Regions from separate parts of the Salipiger sp. 1_MG-2023 genome, predicted to be linked through region 1. Evidence: riboswitches for the same ligand, from Rfam matches in the RefSeq annotation. Region 1 holds a riboswitch; each other region holds the start of a gene.
The links. Region 1 has a riboswitch for cobalamin ahead of Q4543_RS09795 (TonB-dependent siderophore receptor). Riboswitches for the same ligand answer to the same signal wherever they lie in the genome.

Region 1 (2,263 bases):
AACAAAAAACCCCGCCGCGGGGCGTGCCCGGGCGGGGTCTGAAGACGTGGCTCAGAGGCGTTACTCTGCCGCGACCGCCTGCTTGAGATGGGCCAGCAGGTTCTCGGGCGAGGATTCGCCGTAAGGATCGTCGGGGCAGTTGTCCATCAGGCCGGGCTCTTCGAACCATGCCTCGATCACGCCGTTGTCGACGATCGCCGCATAGCGCCACGAGCGCGGCCCAAAGCCGAGATTGTCCTTGTTGACCAGCATTCCCATCCGGCGGCTGAATTCGCCCGACCCGTCGGGGATCACCTTGACGTTTTTGATTCCCTGCGCCTTGGCCCACTGGTTCATCACAAAGCTGTCGTTCACCGACAGGCAATAGATCTCGTCGATGCCCTGCGCCTTGAACTCTTCGAAATTGTTCTCGAAGCCCGGCAGCTGGTAGGTCGAGCAGGTCGGAGTGAAGGCCCCCGGCAGCGAAAACAGGATGACGCGCTTGCCGGCGAAATAATCGGCGGTGGTCATGTCCTGCCAGCGGAACGGGTTCGGCCCTTCGATGCTGTCGTCGCGCACACGGGTGCGGAAGGTCACGTCGGGCAGCTTGACGTTCGTTTTCATGGTTTTCTCCTATTCGTGATGGCGCAAAACTAACGAAATTCTGCGGTGCAGCGGACAAACCTTTATGCATATCCGCTACCCGCCCGGCGCAAACCTGACGCGCGGGGCAGCGCGGGGCGATCCGTCGCTGTTGCCCGGCGCCTCATCCAGACCGGATCGGGTCTGAAGATCCTCGTCACGCGCATACCCGGTGCGGACGCGGCCCGCGCCGGGCAACCCGCTGGATGCAGGCCACGCACCGCTTTGCGATGCGGCAAATGGCTTGTGCGCTGCCCTCTGGCGCGCTATGCGGGCTCTGCTTTGGTTCCGGGTCAGTGATCCGGTGAAAAGGGAACGCGGTGACATTCCGCGACTGCCCCCGCAACTGTGAGCGGCGAGCGTCTCCGGACACATGCCACTGGGCCGACATGGCCCGGGAAGGCCCGGACAGCGCGACGACCCGCAAGTCAGGAGACCTGCCAGGGTGTTCACCCTCCCCACGCGCGGGGCGCGCCTGAGGGAACGGTCCTTCGTCCGTTCGTGGTGACGTGCAACCGTCGCGGAAACACTTCCACCGACACGACCAGATCAGGCCCCGCAGGACCGGTGCCGCAAAGGACAGGACCGATTGGATGAAACACGCCCTCGCCACCGTCTCGGCGCTTGCGCTGAGCGCCGCCGCCGCTCAGGCTCAAGACGACGCTGCCTATGAGCTGCCCAGCCTGACGCTTTACGCCAGCGAAACCCCGACCGAGCTGTCGCGCACCGGCAGCAGCGTCACCGTGCTGACGCAAGAGCAGATCGAGACCAGCCCCGAGACCAGCCTTGCCGACACGCTCGACCGGGTGCCCGGCGTCAACGTGGTGCGCAACGGCGCGCCCGGGGCAACCACGTCGCTGTCGATCCGCGGCCTGCCCAATCAATACGCGCCGGTGTTCATCAATGGCATCCGGGTCAGCGACGCCTCGTCGACGCAGGCGGCCTTCAACTTTGGCGGTATCCTGCCCGGCGGCGTCAGCCGCGCCGAGGTGGTGCGCGGGGCGCAATCGGCGCTGTACGGATCGGACGCCATTGCCGGCATCGTTGCCATCGATCTTGCCAAGGCCCCCGAAGAGGCCGGCGAGACCGGCGCGCTGTCGATGGAATACGGCGCCTTTGGCACCACCAACGCCGCCGCCTCTTATGGCGTTGCGGGCGAGAACTGGGGCCTTGCGGTGACGGCCTCGCGGCTGGCGACCGACGGCTTCAGCTCGATCGATCTTGACGCCGCCGATGACGAGGATGGTTACACCGCCAACCAATACGGCTTTGACGGCTATTTTCAGGCCACCCCCGATCTGCGCATTGGGCTGAGCGGCTTTGCCTATGACGGCGCGGGCGATTACGACAGTAACGACTGGACCGATCCGGGCAGCGGCAGCTTCGAGACCGACAGCTGGGCGCTGCGCGCCTATGCGCAGCTGCAGACCGGCACGGTGGCACATGAGCTGTCTTTCTCGCGCTATGACATCGAGCGCAGCTTCGACGCGGTGGGCTGGAGCGACGAATTCGGCTCGACTCGCGATGTCGCCGCCTACAGCGGCACGTGGGAGGCCAGCGCCGCAGCGACCCTGTCTTTCGGCCTTGAGCGTAGCATCGAGACGGCCGATTTCAGCGCCGCCACCTACGATGCGTTCTGGTC
Region 2 (2,263 bases), on a different contig from region 1:
GCGGCGAGCCGCGCCCGATCAGCCGCCCGAACAGCATCCAGGCCAGCACCGCGGGCAGCGCGATGTTCACCGTGTTGGCCCCAAGCACCGTCACCCCGCCAAAGCCAAAGAACACCGTCTGCAACAAAAGGCCGACAAACAGCGCCGGAAACGCCGCCCAGCCCAGCAAGATCCCGGCCAGACCGTTCAGGATGAGATGCACCGAAGACGGCCCGATGGGCACATGGATCAGCGAGGCCACAAAGAAACTGGCCGAAAGCACCCCCGCCGCAGGGATGCGTTCCAGTGTCAGGCTGCGCAAGCCAAGCGCGATGCCGCCCGCCGCAGCAAACGCCCCGGCGATCACCACAGGATTGGACAGCGCGCCATCTACGATATGCATGGCAAGATCACTCCATGTCCCAGGCGCGGATCCAGATCACTGCATCCTGGCTCAGATCCTTGCCGTCATGTTCGCTGGCAGGGCCGGTTCCCAGCGCGGCAAAGCCCCAATACCCGGCCTTGGGGATCCCAAAGGTGAAATAGCCGCTGGCATCGGATATGGCGACGATGGTCCCCCCCGGCATGGCGCCGACAACCGGCGCGCTAGAGGCTGCGCTGTCCATGTCGGGTTCGGCCGCCATGTATTCGATTTCGATCTCGGCGCCCGCAACCGGCTGGCCGTTGGCCAGAACCTGCCCGGTAAAGGTGGACCCGGCGAGGATATTATAGGGTTTGTTCAGGGGCAGGATTTCGGTGGGCAGCCCGACCGGGGTCATCCAGTCGGTCGGCAATCCGTTGCGATTCAGGAACGCCTTGGTGATCTGCTGGATGTAAAGTTCCTCGGAGGCCTCGTAATAGGGCGTGGGCACCGTGACCAGAACGTAATCGCCCGAGCGTTTCACCGGCACATGCCCCTTGAAGGCATCGCCACTGTTTTCACCGCCGGTGAAGGGCACCGGCGTCAGCGTGTCGATCAGGTCGGTCCGCTCGCCATTATGAATCACGTAGAATTCCTGCGGAAGCGCCATGTCCATCACATGCCCGTTGTCCATCGGGTGCCAGAAGATCAGCTTGACCGGCACATCGCCGGGCTGCTCGATCATGGTCTGCGTGGTGTATTCCAGCAGGAAATGCGCCGAGGCCATCGCAGGCAGGCATAGCGCAATGGCACTGGCAATCAGGGTCTTTTTCATCGATCCGTCCCGTTTATGGCGCCACACCCGGCGCCTTTGCGTAACAACGGCGGGGTCGGATCGGACCGGGACGATGCGCCAGGGATCGGCGCGCGGAGCCTCGGCCAAACACGCACCCCGGCGTCTGGTGGATGCGCCCCGTTTACCATGGGGCACATGTCCGGCAGGTCTCCTGGCTTGCGGGTCAATGCGTTGGACCAGCCTTCCCGGATTGCTCCAGTGGCATGTTGGCCCTGCTCGCCGCTGACAGTTGCGGGGGCAGCTGCAGATTTGGCGCGGGCGCCGCACTGCATTCCCTCTTTCGCCCGAAAAAACGGGACCGGTCATGGCGCTTACCTGACAGACCAAGCTGCGCCGCGTCAATTGGTAATGCGTGGCGCGAGGCTTAGGGATCAGCGGTTTGCGCCCGTAGCAGATAGGTGTCCATGATCCAGCCATGGCGCGCCCGCGCTTCGGCCCGCGCCTTGATGATGCGCTGCGCGACATCGCCGATCCGGCCATGGTCCAGAATCTGTTTGGGCATTCCCAGAAAGGCGCCCCACCAGATATGTGTCTCGGGCGGCAGGGTCTGAAAGGCGCAATCGCCATCCAGCATCACCACCAGCGTCTCGGCGCCATCGGGCCAGCCGTGATCGCGCAAGCGTCGCCCGGTGGTGATGGTCACGAGGCCATTCACCGTGTTCAGCGTCAGCGCATGGGCCGCCGTCAGAGCCTGAATGGCGGTGATGCCCGGCACCACGCGCAGGCGCGGCACAGGGGCAAGCCGGCGCGCGATGCGCAGCGTGCTGTCGTATAACGACGGATCGCCCCAGACCAGCAGCGCCACCGGTCCGGACCGTTTTGCCTTGGCCAGAGCGCCCTGCCAGCGGCGGGCGATCTCGTCATGCCAATGCGCGACACGTTCGCGATAGGGCAGGGCAGGGTCGCGCAGCGGGTAGTCAAAGCCGATGACCTGCGCCTGCGTGCCGCTGGCCCTCAGGATGTCATGGCGTAGCGCGGCGAGATCATCCTTGCCCGCGCCCTTGTGCGGCACCAAGATCACCGCCGCATCGCGCAGCGCCTGCATGCCCTCGCCGGTGACATGCGCC
Region 3 (2,263 bases), on a different contig from region 1:
AGCCTCGATGCCTGCGCCATGGCTTACATCTCCACGCCGTTCTGCGCCTTGATACCATCGCGGAACGGATGCTTGACCAGCGTCATTTCGGTGACAAGATCCGCCGCCTCGATCAGTTCGGGTTTCGCGTTGCGCCCGGTCAGGCAGACATGGGTCATCTCCGGTTTCTGATGCAGCAGGAAATCGACGACCTCGTCGATATCCAGATAATCATACCGCAGGGCGATGTTGATTTCATCAAGCAGCACAAAGCGGATCTTGGGGTCGAGGATCTGCTCCTTGGCGAGTTTCCAGCCGTTTTGCGCCGCGGCGATGTCGCGTTCGCGGTCCTGGGTTTCCCAGGTGAAGCCTTCGCCCGAGACGAAGAACCGGCATTCATCGGCAAAGCGTTCGCGCAGGAACATCTTTTCGCCGGTCACCCAATTGCCCTTGATGAACTGAACCACGGCGCAGGGCATGCCATGGGCGATGCAGCGCATGATCATTCCGAACCCCGATGAAGACTTGCCCTTGCCGGTGCCGGTATGGACGATGATCAGACCCTTCTCTTCGGTTTTGGTCTGCATCATCTTGTCACGGGCCTGCTTGATCTTGCGCATCTTTTCCGCGTGGCGCGTGTTTAGCTCATCGGTCATTGACGGTCCTTGTTCTTGACAATGCAATCGGATTGCGAGCATCTGCACCCGTGTTGGTGCCTGTGTAAACAGGTGAAAAGGGAATGTGCACCCGAAGCTTTTCGGTCAAGTACAGCCGCCCCCGCGACCGTGAACGGAAGGACTGGGGATCACCGCCACTGGCCGATGGCTGGGAAGGCAGATCCACCGCAGGGCATTGCCCTGACCTCTGTGAGCCGGGAGACCTGCCAGCGCGTTTTGCCACGACCGGACGGGGTGTTCCGGTGTCGGGGATCGCTCTGCAGGTCAGTGCCGCCTCGCCATCAGACCCGCGTTCCATTTTAAAATGGGACCGAGGACCATGACAGACATACAAGACTCCGCCAGTGGGGATGGCCCGGCGACGCAGCTTCTGGTCTGCGTCAAATGCCGCCGGGGCCGGGATATGCCGCCGGACGGGCGCCGCCCCGGGCAGGCGCTTTATGAGCGGATCCGGGCGCTGGAGCTGCGGCCCGGCATCAGCGTTGCGCCGGTCGAGTGCCTGCAAAACTGCGACCACGGCTGCACCGTTGCCCTGCGCGGCGGCGATGACAAATGGACCTATGTCTTTGCCAATGTCGACGAGGCGGATCACCCACAGATGATCCTCGACGGCGCCGCGCGCTATCACGCCACCAGCGACGGGCTGATCCCATGGCGCGAGCGCCCCGAGCATTTCAAGCGCAATTGCGTCGCCCGTATCCCCCCGATGACCCTACCCGAAGAGGCCCTCAATGACTGATCTTGCGAAACTTCCCGTCACCGTGATCACCGGGTTTCTTGGCGCGGGCAAGACCACGCTGATCCGCGGACTGATGCAGAACCCCGGCGGCAAGCGTCTGGCGGTGATCGTCAATGAATTCGGCGATGTCGGCGTCGATGGCGACATCCTCAAAAGCTGTGCGATCCCCGAATGCCCGGCGGAAAACATTCTCGAACTGGCCAATGGCTGTATCTGCTGCACGGTCGCCGATGATTTCATCCCGACCATCGAGGCGCTGATGGCGCTGACCCCGCGCCCCGATCACATCCTAATCGAAACCTCGGGTCTGGCCCTGCCCAAACCGCTGCTCAAGGCGTTCGACTGGCCCGATATCCGCTCCAAGATCACCGTGGACGGGGTGATTGCCCTTGCCGATGCCGAAGCGGTGGCGGCGGGCCGGTTTGCGCCCGACGTGGCGGCGGTTGATGCCCAGCGCGCGGCCGATGACAGCATCGATCACGAAACGCCCCTGTCGGAGGTGTTCGAGGATCAGATTTCCTGCGCCGACATCATCTTGCTGACCAAGCCCGATCTCGCCGGTCCCGAAGGCGTGGCCAAGGCCAAGGCGCTGATCGCAGCCGAAGTGTCGCGCCCCTTGCCGGTGATCGAGGTCGCCGAAGGCGCCATTGATCCGCGCATCCTCCTTGGGCTCGAGGCCGCCGCCGAAGATGACATGGACGCCCGGCCCAGCCATCACGATGACCACGGTGATCACGAGCATGACGATTTCGATTCCATCGTTGTCGATCTTCCCGAACAGGCCGATCCCGCCGCGCTGGTCGCCGCCATCGAAGGCTTGGCGCGCGATCACAACATCCTGCGCATCAAGGGCTATGCCGCCATCACC

Region 2: another riboswitch for cobalamin. It lies ahead of Q4543_RS11485 (DUF4198 domain-containing protein); the one in region 1 lies ahead of Q4543_RS09795 (TonB-dependent siderophore receptor).
Region 3: another riboswitch for cobalamin. It lies ahead of Q4543_RS11415 (DUF1636 domain-containing protein); the one in region 1 lies ahead of Q4543_RS09795 (TonB-dependent siderophore receptor).

What each region holds. Positions count from the first base shown of each region.
Region 1 is NZ_JAUOQN010000016.1:6,552-8,814, forward strand. It holds gene Q4543_RS09790 (peroxiredoxin) at 61-603, opposite strand; cobalamin riboswitch at 888-1,081, shown strand; gene Q4543_RS09795 (TonB-dependent siderophore receptor) at 1,215-2,263, shown strand, end outside.
Region 2 is NZ_JAUOQN010000020.1:25,600-27,862, reverse strand. It holds gene cbiM (cobalt transporter CbiM) at 1-382, opposite strand, end outside; gene Q4543_RS11485 (DUF4198 domain-containing protein) at 390-1,175, opposite strand; cobalamin riboswitch at 1,320-1,514, opposite strand; gene cobF (precorrin-6A synthase (deacetylating)) at 1,561-2,263, opposite strand, start outside.
Region 3 is NZ_JAUOQN010000020.1:11,437-13,699, forward strand. It holds gene cobO (cob(I)yrinic acid a,c-diamide adenosyltransferase) at 24-635, opposite strand; cobalamin riboswitch at 673-882, shown strand; gene Q4543_RS11415 (DUF1636 domain-containing protein) at 976-1,395, shown strand; gene cobW (cobalamin biosynthesis protein CobW) at 1,388-2,263, shown strand, end outside.